DNA from 2 places in the Roseateles cavernae genome. Region 1 is predicted to be linked to the other one. Evidence: riboswitches for the same ligand, from Rfam matches in the RefSeq annotation. Region 1 holds a riboswitch; the other holds the start of a gene.

What was found. Region 1 has a riboswitch for glycine ahead of gcvT (glycine cleavage system aminomethyltransferase GcvT). Riboswitches for the same ligand answer to the same signal wherever they lie in the genome.
Region 2: another riboswitch for glycine. It lies ahead of ABGI63_RS06940 (D-amino acid dehydrogenase); the one in region 1 lies ahead of gcvT (glycine cleavage system aminomethyltransferase GcvT).

Annotation. Positions count from the first base shown of each region.
Region 1 is NZ_JBDPLH010000009.1:51,571-60,279, forward strand. Features, by position in the region: gene gcvP (aminomethyl-transferring glycine dehydrogenase) at 1-2,429, opposite strand, end outside; gene gcvH (glycine cleavage system protein GcvH) at 2,502-2,879, opposite strand; gene gcvT (glycine cleavage system aminomethyltransferase GcvT) at 2,913-4,031, opposite strand; glycine riboswitch at 4,084-4,192, opposite strand; glycine riboswitch at 4,202-4,305, opposite strand; gene ABGI63_RS20240 (hypothetical protein) at 4,531-5,199, shown strand; gene ABGI63_RS20245 (MipA/OmpV family protein) at 5,236-6,093, shown strand; gene ABGI63_RS20250 (response regulator) at 6,139-6,798, shown strand; gene ABGI63_RS20255 (ATP-binding protein) at 6,795-8,108, shown strand; gene ABGI63_RS20260 (DegQ family serine endoprotease) at 8,172-8,709, shown strand, end outside.
Region 2 is NZ_JBDPLH010000002.1:8,927-17,635, reverse strand. Features, by position in the region: gene ABGI63_RS06960 (GNAT family N-acetyltransferase) at 1-292, shown strand, start outside; gene ABGI63_RS06955 (acyl-CoA dehydrogenase family protein) at 258-1,883, shown strand; gene ABGI63_RS06950 (alpha/beta hydrolase) at 1,880-2,680, opposite strand; gene ABGI63_RS06945 (PQQ-dependent sugar dehydrogenase) at 2,692-3,870, opposite strand; glycine riboswitch at 3,970-4,059, shown strand; glycine riboswitch at 4,060-4,169, shown strand; gene ABGI63_RS06940 (D-amino acid dehydrogenase) at 4,252-5,565, shown strand; gene fusA (elongation factor G) at 5,643-7,736, shown strand; gene ABGI63_RS06930 (SRPBCC family protein) at 7,740-8,348, opposite strand; gene ABGI63_RS06925 (hypothetical protein) at 8,460-8,709, shown strand, end outside.

The DNA of each region.
Region 1 (8,709 bases):
CCGCCGCCCTTGACGCTGGCGATATTGCCGCTGAAGTGGATGTCGTAGGCATCGGCCAGGCGGGCGGCCACATAGTTGGCCGACAGGATGGCGGTCTCGGTCGCGGCAGTCAGGCCGTCGGCGCCCATCATGCGCACATACATCCACGAGATCGGCAGCACGGCCGCATTGCCCAGCGGGGCTGCGGAGACGGCGCCGATATTGCTCTCGGCACCCAGTCCGGCCGAGCGGTGTGCCGGCAGGAAGGGCACCAGGTCCTCGACCACGCAGACCGGGCCGACGCCCGGGCCGCCACCGCCGTGCGGGATGCAGAAGGTCTTGTGCAGGTTCAGGTGCGAGACATCGCCGCCGAACTCGCCCGGTGCGGCCACGCCGACCAGCGCGTTCATGTTCGCGCCGTCCACATAGACGCGGCCGCCATGGCTCTTGACCAGGGCGCAGATCTCCTTGACATGGGTGTCGAACACGCCATAGGTCGAGGGGTAGGTGATCATGATGGCGGCCAGATTGGCGCTGTGCTGCTCGCACTTGGCCTTCAGGTCGGCCAGATCGATATTGCCCTCGGCGTCGCACTTGGTCACGACCACGCTCATGCCCACCATCTGGGCCGAGGCCGGGTTGGTGCCATGGGCCGACTCGGGAATCAGGCAGATCTTGCGATGGCCTTCGTTGCGGGATTCATGCCAGGCCTTGATGGCCAGCAGGCCGGCGTACTCGCCCTGCGAGCCGGCATTGGGCTGCAGGCTGATGCCGGCATAACCGGTGGCCTGGCACAGCCAGGCGGTCAGCTGCTCGTTGAGCAGCGCATAGCCGGCCAGCTGATCCTGCGGCGCGAAGGGGTGCACACCCGCGAACTCCGGCCAGGTGATCGGGATCATCTCGCTGGTGGCGTTGAGCTTCATCGTGCAGGAGCCCAGCGGGATCATGCTGCGGTCCAGCGCCAGGTCCTTGTCGGCCAGTGCGCGCAAGTAGCGCAGCATCTCGGTTTCCGAGTGGTGGGTGTTGAAGACCGGGTGAGTCAGGTAGGCGCTGGCACGCACCAGCTCGGCCGGGATCAGCGCAGCGATACCGGCGGTATCGAAGTCGGTGGCCCCCGCGCCGAACACCGCCAGGATGGCGGCCAGATCGGCCCGCGTGCTGGTCTCATCCAGCGAGATCGACAGGCTGGTGGCCGAGGCGCGGCGGAAGTTCATGCCGGCGGCGACGGCGCCGGCCAGCAGCGCGGCCGTCTTGTCCCCGCTCAGGACCTGCAGCGTGTCGAAGGCGCCGGCATTGGCGATCTCATAGCCCAGACCCTTCAGGCCCTTGGCCAGCAGTGCCGTGTAGCTGGCGACGCGCTGTGCGATGCGCTTCAGGCCATCCGGGCCGTGATAGACCGCATACATGCTGGCGACCACGGCCGGCAGCACCTGGGCCGTGCAGATGTTCGAAGTGGCCTTCTCGCGGCGGATGTGCTGCTCGCGGGTCTGCAGCGCCAGGCGATAGGCCTTGTTGCCATGCGCGTCGATGCTGACGCCCACCAGGCGGCCCGGCAGGCTGCGCTTGAATTCGTCCTTGCAGGCCATATAGGCGGCATGCGGGCCACCGGCGCCCATGGGCATGCCCAGGCGCTGGGTCGTGCCGATCGCGATGTCGGCGCCTTGCTCGCCGGGGGCCTTCAGCAGTGTCAGGGCCAGCAGGTCGGCTGCGGCGATCAGCAGCGCGCCCTGGGCATGCAGTGCGTCGGCGGCGGCCTGCAGGCCGCGGATCTCGCCGTTGACGCCCGGGTATTGCAGCAGCGCGGCAAAGCAGGGGCTCTTGCCGGCCTCGGCGGCCGGGCCGACCTGCACCGTGATGCCCAGCGGCGCGGCGCGGGTCTGGATCACTTCCAGGCTTTGCGGCAGCACGTCGTCGGCGACGAAGAAGACCTGGCTCTTGCTCTTGCCCACGCGGGCGGCCAGTGTCATCGCCTCGGCGGCGGCGGTGGCCTCATCGAGCATCGAGGCATTGGCGATGGCCATGCCGGTCAGGTCGGTGACCATGGTCTGGAAGTTGACCAGGGCCTCCATGCGGCCCTGCGAGATCTCGGCCTGGTAAGGCGTGTAGGCGGTGTACCAGGCGGGGTTCTCGAGGATGTTGCGCAGGATGACGCCCGGGGTCAGCGTGCCGTAATAGCCCTGGCCGATATAGCTCTTTAGCACCCGGTTCCTGGCGGCGACCGCCTTCAGCTCGGCCAGGGCCTGGGCCTCGCTGGCGGCGGCGGGCAGGTCCATGCCCACGGCGCGCTTGATGCTGGCGGGCACGATGGCCTCGATCAGCGCGCGGCGCGAGGCCGCGCCGATCACCGACAGCATGCCGGCCTCGTCGGCCGCATCGGGGCCGATATGGCGGGCGTGGAATTCGGCGGCGTTCTCGAGCTCGCCCAGGGGCTTCAGAGCAGACATCAACATGGCAACAATCCTTGCGGGGTACAACAACGGGCACCGGAGTGCCCGTTTTTCATCGGTTCAGGTCAGCAGCGATCAGCTGTTCTTGACCAGCTCGTCATAGGCCGTGCTGTCCATCAGCGCGTCCAGCTCGGCCGGCTTGCTGAGCTTGACCTTGAAGAACCAGCCGGCCTTCAGCGGGTCGCTATTGGCCAGCGAGGGGTCGTCGCGCAGCGCTTCGTTGACCTCGGTGATCTCACCCGACACCGGCATATAGACATCGGCCGCGGCCTTGACCGACTCGACCACACCGGCCACATCCTTCTCGGCAAAGCTCGCGCCGACGGCGGGCAGGTCGACAAAGACCACATCGCCCAGCGCGTCCTGCGCATGGACCGTGATGCCCACGATGACCGTGCCGTCGGCTTCGATCTGGACCCACTCGTGGTCGGCGGTGTACTTGATAGTGCTCATGGGGTGCTCCGTGAAGTAGGGTGGTGCGACTGATCAGCCGCGGTAGTAACCGTTGGGGGTGAAAGGGGTGGGGCTGACGGTCATCGGCGTGCGCTTGTCGCGCACGATGGCCCAGACCTGGGTGCCCTGGGCCGCATGACTGCTGTTCAGATAGGCCAGGGCCACCGGCTTGTTGACCGTCGGGCCCAGGGTGCCGCTGGTGACGACGCCGATCTCGACGCCGGCCTCATCCACCAGCTTTGCGCCTTCGCGCACCGGCATGCGCTCGCTGCCGACCAGGCCGACGCGCTTGCGCGCGGCGCCGCCGGCCAGCTGCGCGTCGACCACGGCCGCGCCCGGATAGCCGCCGGCGCGCGCACCGCCGGCGCGGCGCACCTTCTGGATCGCCCAGGTCAGCGAGGCCTCCACCGGCGTCGTGCCAGTGTCGATGTCATGGCCATACAGGCACAGGCCGGCTTCCAGGCGCAGCGAGTCGCGCGCGCCCAGGCCGATGGGCTTGACCTCGGGCTGGGCCAGCAGTTTGCGCGCCAGGGCCTCGGCCTGCGCACCGGCCACCGAGATCTCGAAGCCGTCCTCGCCGGTGTAGCCGGAGCGGGTCAGGAAGGTCGGGATGCCGTCCAGCTCGAAGAAGCCGCCGGTCATGAAGGTCAGCTTGGCGACCTCGGGGTTCAGGCGCGCGAGCGCGGTCACGGCCTGCGGGCCCTGCAGCGCGAGCAGCGCCTGCTCGGGCATGGGAATCACCTCGCACTTGGTGCCGATGGTGGCTTGCAGATGGGCGATGTCCTGCACTTTGCAGCCGGCATTGACGACGACGAACAGGTCGTCGGGGCGGCGGCAGATCATCAGGTCGTCGAGGATGCCGCCCTGCTCGTTGGTGAAGAGGGCGTAGCGCTGCTTGAACACGCCCAGGTCGATCACATCGACCGGCACGATGGTTTCAAGCGCGGCAGCGGCGCCGGCGCCGACCAGGCGCAGCTGGCCCATGTGCGAGACATCGAACAGGCCGGCCGCGGCGCGGGTGTGCTTGTGCTCGGCCATCACGCCCGACGGGTACTGCACCGGCATGTCATAGCCGCCGAAGGGCACCATCTTGGCGCCGAGTTCGAGATGCAGGGCGTGCAGGGGGGTCTTGAGGAGAGCGTCGGCGGACATGGGAAAACTCCGAGGGCATTCAAACAGCCCACGCCCATCGGGGGCGCGGGGGGATGCCCTCGCTGTCCGGCTTACCTGAGAGATTGACCGCTGACGGTTCGCCAACAGCTTGCCCCTTCGGTGGACGGACTCGGGGCCCGCCTCTCTCCAGTGAGGAACGCCCGGTTCTGGGCGTTTTGTCAGTCCTTTTGCCTGAGCGTTCGCAGCTTGGGATCACCATCGCCACTGCGCCTTCGGCGGCTTCCGCTAGGAAGCTCTCTCCTGACCGGCGGCATTGTAGCCATGGTTTGAGCTCGCCGAGCTCGCGGCTTGGGATTCAGCAAGTCTTCATGCAGGGTGCATGAAATCTTCAGCGTCGCTGCCGACACTGCGATCACCCGGGAGATACCCGGGGACGCCGTCGATCGGCGGGTTCACAAGCAAGAAGGGAAGGCTTGAGCATGAAGTACCGCTATCCACACCGCGCCGCGCCGGGCGACGCCTGCGCCGGGGTCCTGCCTTGAGCGGCCACGGCCTGCTGGCGATGCTAGGCCTGGTGCTGGCCCTGGCCGACGGCCGACCGGCCTGCGCCGCCAGCAATGCCCAGCTGCCGGCGCGCACCGTGTTCGAGATGGCGGCCGCGCTCGACCGGCTGGCACCCGAAGAGCGCGATGCGATCCGGCTGCAACACCGTCTGCGGGCGCTCACGCCGGGCGAGGACCTGCGGCTCTGGTATGTCGAGCAAGGTCGGCGTGTCGACGTCCCCTTGCTGGCCGATGGCCGCTTCGAGCGCCCGGCGGCGCTGGCCAGGGCCGACGTCGCCGCCACCATGCATGCCAACAGGCCGCTGGATGATCTCGATCTGAACATCGATCTGCTGGTGCAGTTGCCCGACGGCCGGGAATTCCGTTACGCCGACCTGACGCGTGCTGCGGCGCAGATGAACGGCTTTGCCAAGCGCCAGGCCGGCTTCGCCGGCGTCTTCGCCCCCAAGGTTCACAGCCTGCAGTTCCGTTGCGAGCAACGGCCCGATTGCGCACTCACCGTGCATCTGCCGGCCGGTGCCCGGACTTATCTGCCCGACGCCAAGGACCGCATCGTCTTGCGGCTCAGTGCCGCCTTGAAGGATGCCAACCCGCGCATCACCACCGTACAGCCCTTCGCCGAGATCGTCGGCGCTATGGATTGATTGCTCCCACCACTTTCCCTACTCGACCCACCACTCATGAACAAGCCATCCAAACTCATTGCCGGCCGTCAAACCGCTGCGGCCGCCGCCCTGCTGCTGAGCCTGGGCCTGGTGCCAGCACTGTCCCATGCCCAGGCCGGCGCCGAGCCTGCCGGGGGCAACACCCTGATGCTGGGCATCGGGGTGGGCTTCGATGCCAAGTACGCCGGTGCCAAGAAGATCGAGGGCGGCGTGCTGCCCGGGATCGACTACCAGATGAGCAATGGCTTCTTCGCCAGCACCATGCGCGGCATAGGCTGGGCCGGCGAAACCGGCCCGCTGGGCTATAGCGCCTCGCTGGGGCTGCGCGGCGGCCGCAACGACAAGGACAAGAAGGGCATCTCCGGCGGCGCTAAGGAGCTCAAGGGCATGGGCGAGATCAAGACCATAGGCACGCTCAATCTGGGCCTGAGCTACAGCCTGATGGACACCGTGCAGCTGAGCGCCGGCGTGGAGCTGCCGCTCAGCAAGGGCAAGGACAAGGACATCGCCCAACTGAAGGACGCTCGCCACGGCACCGTCTTCCGGCTCGGCGCCGAGGCTGGCGTCTGGTCCGACGAGCGCAACGAACTGTCCATCGGGCTCAGCGCCAGCGCCGGTGACAAGAAGTACACGCAGGCCTTTTTTGGCGTCAGCCCGGCCCAGGCGGCGGCGAGCAAGTACGGCATCTACACGCCCAAGTCCGGCTTCCATTCGCTGGATGCCAGCGTCAGCTGGAAGTACAAGATAGACAAAAAATGGGGCGTGATGAGCTCGCTGGGCGCGACCCGCCTGCTCGGCGACGCGGCCAAGAGCCCGCTGGTGCAGCGCAAGGCCAGCCCGACCGGCATGGTGATGCTGACCTATCTGTACTGAGGGCCACCCTAAGCCCGGCCTAAGCCGGGCGTGGACAATACCGGCATGCGTTTATTGCTGGTGGAAGACGATCAGATGATTGGCGAGCAGCTGCTGGACCTGCTGCGCGCCGAGGGCTATGCGGTCGACTGGGTGCGCGATGGCGAGCAGGCCGACACGGCGCTGCAGGCCCAGGACTACGACCTGCTGCTGCTCGACCTGGGCCTGCCCCGGCGCGACGGCATGAGCGTGCTGCGCGCCTTGCGCGCGCGCAAGCAGCGCCTGCCGGTGCTGATCGCCACCGCCCGCGACGCGCTGGCGCAGCGGGTCGAGGGGCTGGACGCCGGCGCCGACGACTATGTGCTCAAGCCCTTCGAGCTCGACGAGCTGCTGGCCCGCATCCGCGCACTGCTGCGCCGCGCCAGCGGCCGCGCCGAGCCGGTCTACGAGCATCTGGGCGTCAGCCTGAATCCTGCCACCCATGAGGCCACGGTCGGCGGCCAGCCGGTCACGCTGTCGGCGCGCGAATGGGCGGTGCTGGAACCGCTGCTGGCGCGGCCGGGCCTGGTGCTGTCGCGCCAGCAGCTGGAGGAGAAGCTCTACAGCTGGAAGGACGAGGTCACGAGCAATGCGGTCGAGGTCTATATCCACGGCCTACGCAAGAAGCTCGGGCCCGGCCTGATCCAGAATGTGCGCGGCCTGGGCTATATGGTGCCCAAGCAATGAGTACGGCAAGACCTGCCCCCTCGCTGCGGCGCCGGCTGATGCTGTTCCTGCTGGGTGCCGTCAGTCTGGCGGCGCTGCTGCAGGCCTGGAGCGCCTACCGCACGGCCTTGCAGGAGGCCGACGCGATCTTTGACTACCAGATGCAGCAGATGGCGCTGTCCATCGGCGGCGCCGCGCCGCCGCGCCATCTGCCCGAGGAGCTGGAGCTGATCATCCAGGCCTGGACCGACGACGGCCTGCAGCTGTTCGCACCGGCGCCGCGGGCGCGGCTGCCGCAGCGCGCGGTGCTGGGCTTCACCACTGTCGAGTCGGAGGGCAAGCAGTACCGCGTGCTGTCGATGCAGACCGGCGGCCGGGTGGTGCAGGTGGCCCAGGAGCTGGCGGTGCGCCAGCGCCTGGCCGGGCGGCTGGCCTGGCGCACGATCACGCCCATCGCCATCGTGCTGCCGCTGCTGATGGCGGTGGTGGGCTGGGTGGTGAGCCGCTCGCTGGCGCCGGTCGAGCGGGTGCGCAAGCAGCTGGCGGCGCGGGCGGCCGAGGATTTGTCGCCGGTGGGCGAGGGCGGCCTGCCGGCCGAGATCCAGCCCATGGTGCAGGAGCTGAACTCGCTGCTGGCGCGCATGCGCCAGGCCTTCGACGCGCAGCAGCATTTCGTCGCCGACGCCGCCCATGAGCTGCGCTCGCCGCTGACCGCGCTGAAGCTGCAGCTGCAGGCCCTGCAGCGCAGCGGCGGCGAGCCCGAGCGCGCGCTGATCCAGCAGCGCCTGGGCGCCGGCATCGAGCGAGCCGGCCATCTGGTCGAGCAGCTGCTGCTGCTGGCGCGCCAGCAGGCGGTGGGCAGCGTCGAGAGGCGGCCGGTCGCGCTGGAGCCGCTGACCCGTCAGCTGATGGGCGAGCTGGCCGCCAGCGCCCAGGCCCGGCACATCGACCTGGGCTTGCTGCGGGCCGACGCGGTCAGCGTCCCGGGCCAGGCCGATGCGCTGGCCGTGCTGCTGCGCAATCTGCTGGACAACGCGCTCAAGTACACGCCCGAGGGCGGGCGGGTCGATGTGCTGCTGCTCGACGAGGGCGGCACGGCGCGGCTGCGCATCGAGGACAGCGGCCCCGGCATCGCGCCCGAGGAGCGCGAGCGCGTGTTCGATCGCTTCTATCGCAGCAGCGAGCAGCAGGCCCAGGCCAGCGGCTCCGGCCTGGGTCTGGCCATCGTCAAGTCGATTGCCGAGCGCCACGGCGCCCGGCTCGCACTGGAGCGCTCCGAGGCGCTGGGCGGGCTGCGGGTGGATGTGTTGTTCGACAAGAGCGCGCCTTAAGTGCCACCTAAGTCTTGCTTGCCATAGTGAGCCCATCGACGCTCACTTTTAGCAGGAGGCTTTATGGCAGCAGCAGAAACGATGATCCCGGCCAAGCGTTTGGTATGGGCCCTGGCGACGGCCGGACTGATAGGCGTCGGCGGCGGCGCGATCGGCGCGGCGGCCTTGCAGAAGACGGCCACGCCGCCGGCCGCAGGCGTGCAGACGCCATCCGCCCAGCCTTTCTCACCCGTTCAGGCCGCCGCGCCCGGCGCAGCCACGGGGCTGCCCGACTTTGCCCAGATCACCCAGCAAAACGGTGCGGCCGTGGTCAATATCAGCGTCACCGGCAGCGTCAAGACCAGCCGCGCCGCGCCGCAGCTGGACCCCGATGATCCCTTCTACCAGTTCTTCCGGCGCTTTCAGGTGCCGGGCCAGCCGGGCCAGGCGCGCGAGATGCCCACGCGCGGCCAGGGCTCGGGCTTCATCGTCAGCGCCGACGGCCTGATACTGACCAATGCCCATGTGGTGCGCGACGCCCAGGAGGTGATGGTCAAGCTGACCGACCGGCGCGAGTTCCCGGCCAAGGTGCTGGGCAGCGATCCCAAGACCGATGTGGCGG
Region 2 (8,709 bases), on a different contig from region 1:
GATGGTGCACAGCAGCGCGCGCGGCCGTGGCCTGGCCACGGTGCTGATGCAGGCGCTGGAGCGGGCCGCCCGGCTGGACGGCTGCAGCCTGCTGGTGCTGGACACCGAGGCCGGCTCCCATGCCGAGACCGTCTACCGCCATCTGGGCTGGCTCAAGGCCGGCGAGATCCCGCGCTATGCGGCCAGCCCCGATGGTCAACTGGCCGCCACCGCGCTCTACTACAAGCTGCTGGACGATCAGCAGCAGGAGAGCCGCGATGTGGAGCACGCACGAGATCAGCAACCAGGTTGACGAGCTCAGCGACTACAACCCGCTGAGCAGCGACGCCGCGCTGCGTGAGGGGCTGGTGCGCCATGGCGCCGCCTGGGCCCTGCCCCAGTTGCAGGGCTATGCCGACATCCTCGGCAGCGCCGACACCTTGGCCCTGGCCGAGCAGGCCAACCAGCAGGGGCCGACGCTGCGGACCCACGATCGGCGCGGCCGCCGCATCGACCAGGTGGACTTCCACCCCAGCTGGCATGCGCTGCTGGCGCTGTACCGCGGCCAGGGCCTGGTGTCTTTGCCCTATGACAGCGAGCGCGGCGGCCGCTGGGCGGCTTTTGCGGCCGGCTTCTATCTGCATGGCCAGATCGAAGCCGGCACGCTATGCCCGGCGACGATGACGCAGGCGGCGATCCCGGTGCTGGCCAGGGAGCCGGCACTCTATGCCCGGCTGGGCCCGGGCCTGCTGTCGCGCGCCCATGATCCGCGCGACCTGCCGCTGGACCAGAAGAGCAGCTTGTGGATAGGCATGGGCATGACCGAGAAACAGGGCGGCTCCGATGTGCGCGCCAACACCACCCGGGCCACACCGGTCGGCGCTGGCGGGCGCGGCGCCGACCATGCCTTGCGCGGCCACAAATGGTTCTACTCGGCGCCGATGAGCGATGCCCATCTGGTCGTGGCCCAGACCGAGGACGGGCCGTCCTGCTTCTTCGTGCCGCGCTGGCGGCCGGACGGGACGCGCAATGCGGTGCAGATCCAGCGCCTGAAGCACAAGCTCGGCAACCGCAGCAATAGCAGCGCCGAGGTCGAGTTCCAGGACGCCCACGGCCTGCTGCTGGGCGAGCCCGGCCGCGGCATCCCGACCATCATCGAGATGGCGACGACGACGCGGCTCAGCTGCGTGATCGGCAGCGCCGCGATCCAGCGCCAGGCCCTGGTCCAGGCCCTGCACTACACACGCCGGCGCCGAGCTTTCGGCCGCGCGCTGGCCGGGCAGCCGCTGATGCAGAGCGTGCTGGTCGATCTGGCGCTGGAGAGCGAGGCCGCCTGCGTGCTGATGCTGCGCCTGGCCCAGGCCTTCGAGCAGCAGCAGCGCGGCTGGCAGCGGCTGATGACGCCGGCCGCCAAGTTCTGGGTCTGCAAGCGCACGGTCGAGCTCTGCGGCGAAGCCATCGAGGTCTTCGGTGGCAATGGCTATGTGGACGAGGGCCCGATGGCACGGCTGTACCGCGAGGCGCCGGTCAATTCGATCTGGGAGGGCTCGGGCAATGTGATGTGCCTGGACCTGCTGCGCGCGCTCGCGCGCGAGCCGCCGTCGGCGTTCGAGCTGCTCGACGAGCTGCAGCAGATGGCCGGCGACGAGACGCTCTTGCGCACCGAGCTCCAGGCCCTGCGCGAGCTGCTGCACACCGAGCCGGCCGAAGCCCTGGGCCGTCAGCTGGCGCAGCGCCTGGTGATCACGGCCCAGGCCTGCCTGCTGCGCCGCGATGCGCCGGCCGCCATCGCCGAGGCCTTCATCGCCAGCCGCTTCGATGCGCGGCATGGCCGCTTTTACGGCGCCCTGGACACGCGCGGGCTGGACGTCCAGGCGGTGCTGGCGCGCGCCTACCCGGACTAGGGGCCGCGCAGCGCCTCGCGCATGGCCTGCAGATAGGGCTCGAAATTCTGCAGATCATTGTGGCCGGCACCGGCAATGCGCTGCAGCCGGGCTCGCGGCGCGTGCGCCAGCAGTTGCTCGGCCTGCTGCAGCGGGATCAATTCATCCTGCTCGCCATGCAGCAGCAGCAGGGGGCCGTCGAGGCGCGCGACAGCGGCGGCGGTATCGAGCGGATAGCGCAGCAGCCACCTCGGCACCCAGGGATAGTGCAGGCGCATCAGCGCGGCCATGCTGGCATAGGGCGAGACCAGCACGGTCAGCTCGGGCCTGACCTCGGCCGCCAGACCGGCGGCCAGCGCCGTGCCCAGCGAACGGCCATAGATCACGCGGCGCAGGCCCCGGTAGCGCGGCGCCACGCTGTCCCAGGCGGCCCGCACATCGGCGCGCAGCTGGGCCTCGCTGTCGATCTGGCCCGTGCTCTTGCCGTAGCCGCGATAGTCCAGCATGAAGAGGTCGTAGCCGGCGCGGCGGTAGAAGTCGACATTGACGAACCAGCTGTCCAGATTGCCGGCATTGCCGTGCAGAAAGAACACCAGGCCGCAGGGCGCCGGCAGGCGCAGATGCAGGGCCGACAGCCGGGCATCGGGCACGGCGATCTGCAGCTCGTGGACATCGTCGCCCAGCGCGAAGCGGTGCGCGGCCGGCAGCGGCTGGGGCATGAAGAGCAGGCGCTCCTGGCGCCAGTACAGCCAGGCCAGCAGCAGGCCATAGACCAGCAGCGCCAGCGCGACGACGAGCAGCAGCCGGCGCATCAGCATCCATCAAGCCCTCAGCGCGCCAGCCGCATCAGCTTGCCGCTGTCGGTCAGCAGCAGCAGCGCGCCGTCCGGCGCCTGGCGCACATCGCGGAAGCGCTCGCCCAGGCTGGCGAACATCGCCTCGCGCGCGGCCACCGTGTTGCCGCTGAGCTGCAACCGCCACAGGGCCTGGCCGGCCAGCGCGCCGGAGAACAGCTGGCCGCGCCACTCGGGGAACATCGCGCCGGTGTAGAAGACCAGGCCGGCCGGCGCCACCGAGGTCGGCACCCAGTAAGTCAGGGGCTCGATAAAGGCCGGCGCATGGACACCGCCGCCAAGCCTGCAGCCCTCGCTGACCGGCGAGCCATAGTTGCAGCCATAGCTCTTGATGGGCCAGCCGTAATTGGCGCCGGCTCGAGCGATATTGATCTCGTCGCCGCCCTGCGGGCCATGCTCGCTGAGCCAGAGCTCGCCGCTGCTCGGATGCAGGGCCGCGCCCTGCGGGTTGCGGTGGCCATAGCTCCAGATGCCGGGCCGCGCACCGGCGCCCAGCGCCGGATTGCCGGCCGGGATGCTGCCGTCGCGCTGGATGCGCACCACCTTGCCCAGGGTCTGTGCCAGGTCTTGCGCGGGGCTGCCGAGCTGGCGTTCGCCCAGCGTGACGAACAGGGTCTTGTCGTTGGAGAACACCAAACGCGAGCCGAAATGGCCGCCCCCGCTGACCTTGGGCGCCTGGCGGAAGATCACCACCACGTCCTGCAAGGCATTGCCGACCAGGCGACCACGCGCCACCGCGGTGCCGCTGCGGCCCGCTTCGGCGCCGCTGCCCGGCTCGGAATAGGACAGATAGACCCAGGACGCGCTCGCGAAGTCCGGGTCGAGCGCGACATCGAGCAGGCCGCCCTGGCCGGCCGAGACGACCGCCGGCACGCCGCTGATCGTGGCCAGCGTGCTGCGGCCATCGGCGCTGAGCAGCAGCAGGCTGCCGGCCTTTTGCGTCACCAGCATGCGGCCATCGGGCAGCAGGGCCAGGCCCCAGGGCGCCGACAAGCCGCTGTGCAGAGTCGTCAGCTGCGGCGCCGCAGCGGGCGGCGGTGTCGCCGGCGGGGTGGGCGCGGCGACCACCTCGCCGCCCCCGCCCCCGCCGCAGGCCACGGCAAAAATGACACTGGCGACAGCAAGACTCAGTTTGGACATGGATTCGAGACGCATCGTGAACTCCCGCACGGGGATGGCCCGCCAGCTTACTGCAGGCGACGGCCGCGGCGCCCGCGCAGGGTTGACGCCCCATCAGGGCCCCGCCTACACTGGGCCCCGGATTCAGGAGAGAGCATGCCCTCGCGCATGCCGCCGAAGGCGCAAGCTCCCATACTCGCTCAGGCCCCGTACTGGATCCGTCACAAGCCGAATGCTGGAGAGCGCGGTCCGCAAGGGACCGCCACCGAAGGAGCAAGGCGCACATCGGGTGATGGGCGCTGAATCTCTCAGGTATCAGGGACAGCGGGAGCGGCGCGCGTCAGGCGCACGCATGCCCGGGTTTCTTCCCTCCATAACCCACGTCCGTCTGGCGCTCAGCTCCTCCTGGAGTTCAGCATGCAAGTCATCGTTCTCGGCGCCGGCGTCACCGGCATCACCACCGCCTGGTATCTGCGCCAGGCCGGCCACGAGGTCACCGTCATCGAGCGCCAGCCGGCTGCCGGCCTGGAGACCAGCTTCGCCAACGGCGGCCAGATCTCGGTCTCGCACGCCGAGCCCTGGGCCAATCCGGGCGCGCCGCTGAAGGTGCTGAAGTGGCTGATGCGCGAGGATGCGCCGCTGCTGTTCCGCCTGCGTGCCGATGCCGCGCAATGGCGCTGGGGCCTGCAGTTCCTGCGTGAATGCACACCGGGCCGTACCGCCCACAATATCCGCAACATCGTCAGCCTGGGCCTGTACAGCCGCGCCAAGCTGCAGGCGCTGCGCGCCGCCACCGGCATCGAGTACGCGCAGCGCACCCAGGGCATCCTGCACTTCTACACCAGCGAGGCCGAGTACGAGGCGGCCCAGGAACCGGCCCGCCTGATGCGCGAGCAGGGCTGCGAGCTGGACATGAAGAGCCCGGACGAGTGCGTGGCCATCGAGCCGGCGCTGGCGCAGTGCCGCTCAAAGATCGTCGGCGGCAGCATGACCCCCAGCGACGAGTCGGGCGACGCGCACCTGTTCACGCAGGAACTGGCGCGGCTGTGCGCGGCGGCCGGCGTGCAGTTCCGCTACGAGACCCGCATCCTGGGCTTCGAGCGCAGCGGCGACCGCATCGATCAGCTCATCGTGGCCGATGCGCGCGGCGAGGTGCAGCGCCTGCAGGCCGACGCCCATGTGCTGTGCCTGGGCTCGTTCAGCCGCGGCCTGGCACGCGAGCTGGGTGTCGATCTGAACATCTATCCGGCCAAGGGCTATTCGGTCACCTTGCCGGTCACCGCGCCCGAGCACAGCTACCAGGTCTCGCTGACCGACGACGAGTACAAGCTGGTGTTCTCGCGCCTGGGCGACCGGCTGCGCATCGCCGGCACGGCCGAGCTCAACGGCTACGACACGAGCCTGAACCTGGCCCGCTGCGAGGCCATCGTGCGACGCACCCGCGAGCTGTTCCCGCAGATGAGCGACGGCTCGGGCGCGCAGTACTGGACCGGCCTGCGCCCCGCCACCCCGTCCAATCTGCCCTATATCGGCCGCAGCAGGATCGGCAACCTCTTTCTCAATACCGGCCATGGCACGCTAGGCTGGACCCACAGCTGCGGCTCGGGCGCGGCCATCGCCGACATCGTCGGCGGCCGCGTGCCGGAGCTGGATTACGCCTTCACGGCGGCCAGCCGCGCGGCGGCGCGCCCAGGGAACAGGCCTCTTGTGCCGCAGCCGCGCTTGCCCTAGGCTGTGCCCAAGCCGGGGCTCAAGACCCGGCACTGCTTCAGCCGTCATCCCTGTGCAATGACCGAAGGAGTGCGCCCATGCCCGCCAGCCACAGCAAGGCCCCAGAGACTGCAGCCCCGGGCAGTCTGGGCCTCTCCGCGCAGATCGCCCAGATCCGCGCCCTGGCCCTGGTGGGGCCGGCCGGCGCCGGCAAGACCAGCCTGATCGAGGCCTTGCTGCATCAGGCCGGCGCGATCGCTGCGGCCGGCTCGGTGGAGCGCGGCAACACGGTCAGCGACTTCGATCCGCTGGAAAAGCGCGCCCAGCATTCGCTGCATGCCTCGGTCGTGCACATGAACCATGGCGGCCTGCGCATCCATGCGATCGACACGCCCGGCGCGCCGGACTTCATCGGCCAGTCGCTGCCGGCGCTGGAGGCGGCCGACACGGCCATCGTCGTGATCAATGCGCTCAACGGCATCGAGCTGATGGCCTCGCGCATGATGGAGACCGCCGCGCAGCGCGGGCTGTGCCGCCTGATCGTGATCAACCGCATCGACGCGCCCGGCGTGCAGCTGCCGGCGCTGCTGGAGCAGCTGCGTGCGAGCTTCGGCCGCGAATGCCTGCCGCTGAACCTGCCGGCCGATGGCGGCACGCGGGTGCAGGACTGCTTCTACAGCAGCAGCGGGGCCAGCGATTTCTCGTCGGTGGCCGAGGCCCATCGCGCCTTGGTGGAGCAGGTCGTCGAGGTGGACGCGGCTTTCGTCGATCGCTATCTGAACGAGGGCGATGTCGACGCCAGCGAGCTGCATGCACCGCTGGAGCAGGCGCTGCGCGAAGGCCATCTGATCCCGGTCTGCTTTACCTCGGCGCGCACCGGTGCCGGCGTGGCCGAGCTGCTGGACGTGATAGCGCGCCTGCTGCCCAATCCGAGCGAAGGCAATCCGCCGCTGTTCCTGCGCGGCGAGGGGCCGGACGCGCTGCCGCTGCAGGCCCTGCCAGAGCCCGGCGCCCATGTGCTGGCCCATGTGTTCAAGATCAATGCCGACCCCTATCTGGGCAAGATGGGGGTGTTGCGGGTGCACCAGGGCAGCTTGACGAAGAACAGCCAGCTCTTCGTGGGCCATGCGCGCAAGCCCTTTCGTGTCGGCCACCTGTTCCTGCTGCAGGGCAAGGAGCATGTCGAGATCGAGCAGGCCCTGCCGGGCGATATCTGCGCGATCGCCAAGGTCGAGGAGCTGCATTACGACGCGGTGCTGCATGACGCGCCCGAGGACGAGCACATCCACCTGGCGCCACTCGAGTTCCCGGTACCGGTGCATGGCCTGGCGATCAGCCCGGCGCGCCATGGCGACGAGCAGCGGCTGTGGGAGATCCTGAACCGCCTGATCGACGAAGACCCCTGCCTGAAGGTCGAGCATGCCAGCGTGACCAACGAGACCCTGGTCTATGGCCTGGGCGAGCTGCATCTGCGCATGCTGCTGGAGCGGCTGCGCGAGACCTACAAGTTCGAGGTGCAGACCCAGCCGCCGCGCATCGCCTACCGCGAGACCGTCTCGAGTCCGGCCGAGGGCCACTACCGGCACAAGAAGCAGAGCGGCGGGGCCGGTCAGTTCGGCGAGGTCTATCTGCGCATCGAGCCGCTGGCGCGCGGTGCCGGCTTCGAGTTCGTCGACGCGGTCAAGGGCGGCACGATACCGGGCCAGTTCATGCCGGCGGTCGAGAAGGGTGTGCGTTCGGCACTGGACAGCGGCGTCGTCGCCGGCTATCCGCTGGTCGATCTGCGGGTCACGGTGTTCGACGGCAAGCACCATTCGGTCGACAGCAAGGAGATCGCCTTCGTCACCGCCGGCCGCAAGGCCTTGATCGCCGCCGTGCGCGAGGCGCGACCGCTGGTGCTGGAGCCCATCGTCCATGTCGAGATCAGCACGCCCGAGGCGGCCATGGGCGATATCACCGGCGACCTGGCGGCGCGGCGTGGCCAGGTCAATGGCACGCGCTCGGCCGTGCCCGGCGTGATCACGGTGCAGGGCCTGGCGCCGCTGGCCGAGCTGGCCAGCTACCAGACCCGGCTCAATGCGATGACCAGCGGCCAGGGCCGCTACACCTTGGCGCTGTCGCACTACGAGGCGGTGCCACCCAACACCCAAACGGCACTGATCTCGTCCTACAAGGTCAAGGACGAGGAGTAGCCCTCACTTGCTCGCTGCGGAGGCCGCTGCAGCAGCCTTCTGCTGGGCGCGCCACTGCGCCAGCTGGGCCAGCCACTCGGTCCAGTCCTGCGGGCCGCTGTCATAGCGCTTCTTCAGATTGGCGAGCACGTTGCCCCAGGCCCGATCGAAGTAGGCATAGGCCTTGTCCCACTCGCCGCCCTCGCCCCAGCCGGTGTGGTGCAGGCGCACCCGGGTCTCGGTCTCGCTGATGGGCTCGAAACGCAGGATCACGAATGTGCGCTGGGCCCGCGCCTCGGGCAGATGCGGCGGTGCATTCCAGTCGAAGCTGAGCATCTTCTTGGGTTGCAGCGCCAGGAAGCGCATCTCGTCGGCGCCCTTCATGCCCGGCGCGGCGCCGGGATCGATATAGATCTGGAAGGCACCGCCGACCCGCGGTTCTATCCTGGCATCGGGCGCAAAGAAGGCGACGATGCCTTCGCGGGTGGTCCAGCTCTGCCAGGCCTGGTCCAGGCTGGCCTTGATGATCACTTCTTTATCAAGACTGCGCTCGGCGGCCACCACCGGCAAGGCCGCGACGCACAGGACCCACAAAGCGCCCGCGCGCAGCAGAGAAGCCATGAAAAAAGTCATCTCGCTCTCCTCGGCCAGCCCCGGACCGGCGGCCCAGGATGAAGGGAGCTTTATCATACGCAGATGTCATCCGCTCCCCGGGACACCGCACAAGTCCGTTTGGACAATGCGATGCGCCTGTTTGAAGAATTCGTCGCCGCCACCGTCAAACACCCCGATGCCGCCACCTTGCGTGGGCTGGAGCGGCGTTTCGCGGAGCGCTTGCAGATCCAACCGAGCTACTGGAGCCAGATCAAGGGCCGCTCCCGCCAGATCGGCGAGCGGCTGGCGCGCCAGTTCGAGCAGCTGTTCCACAAGCCGCCGGGCTGGATGGATCACGACCACCCGGCCACACCGGCCGCCAGCCCGGTGCAGGAGGCCA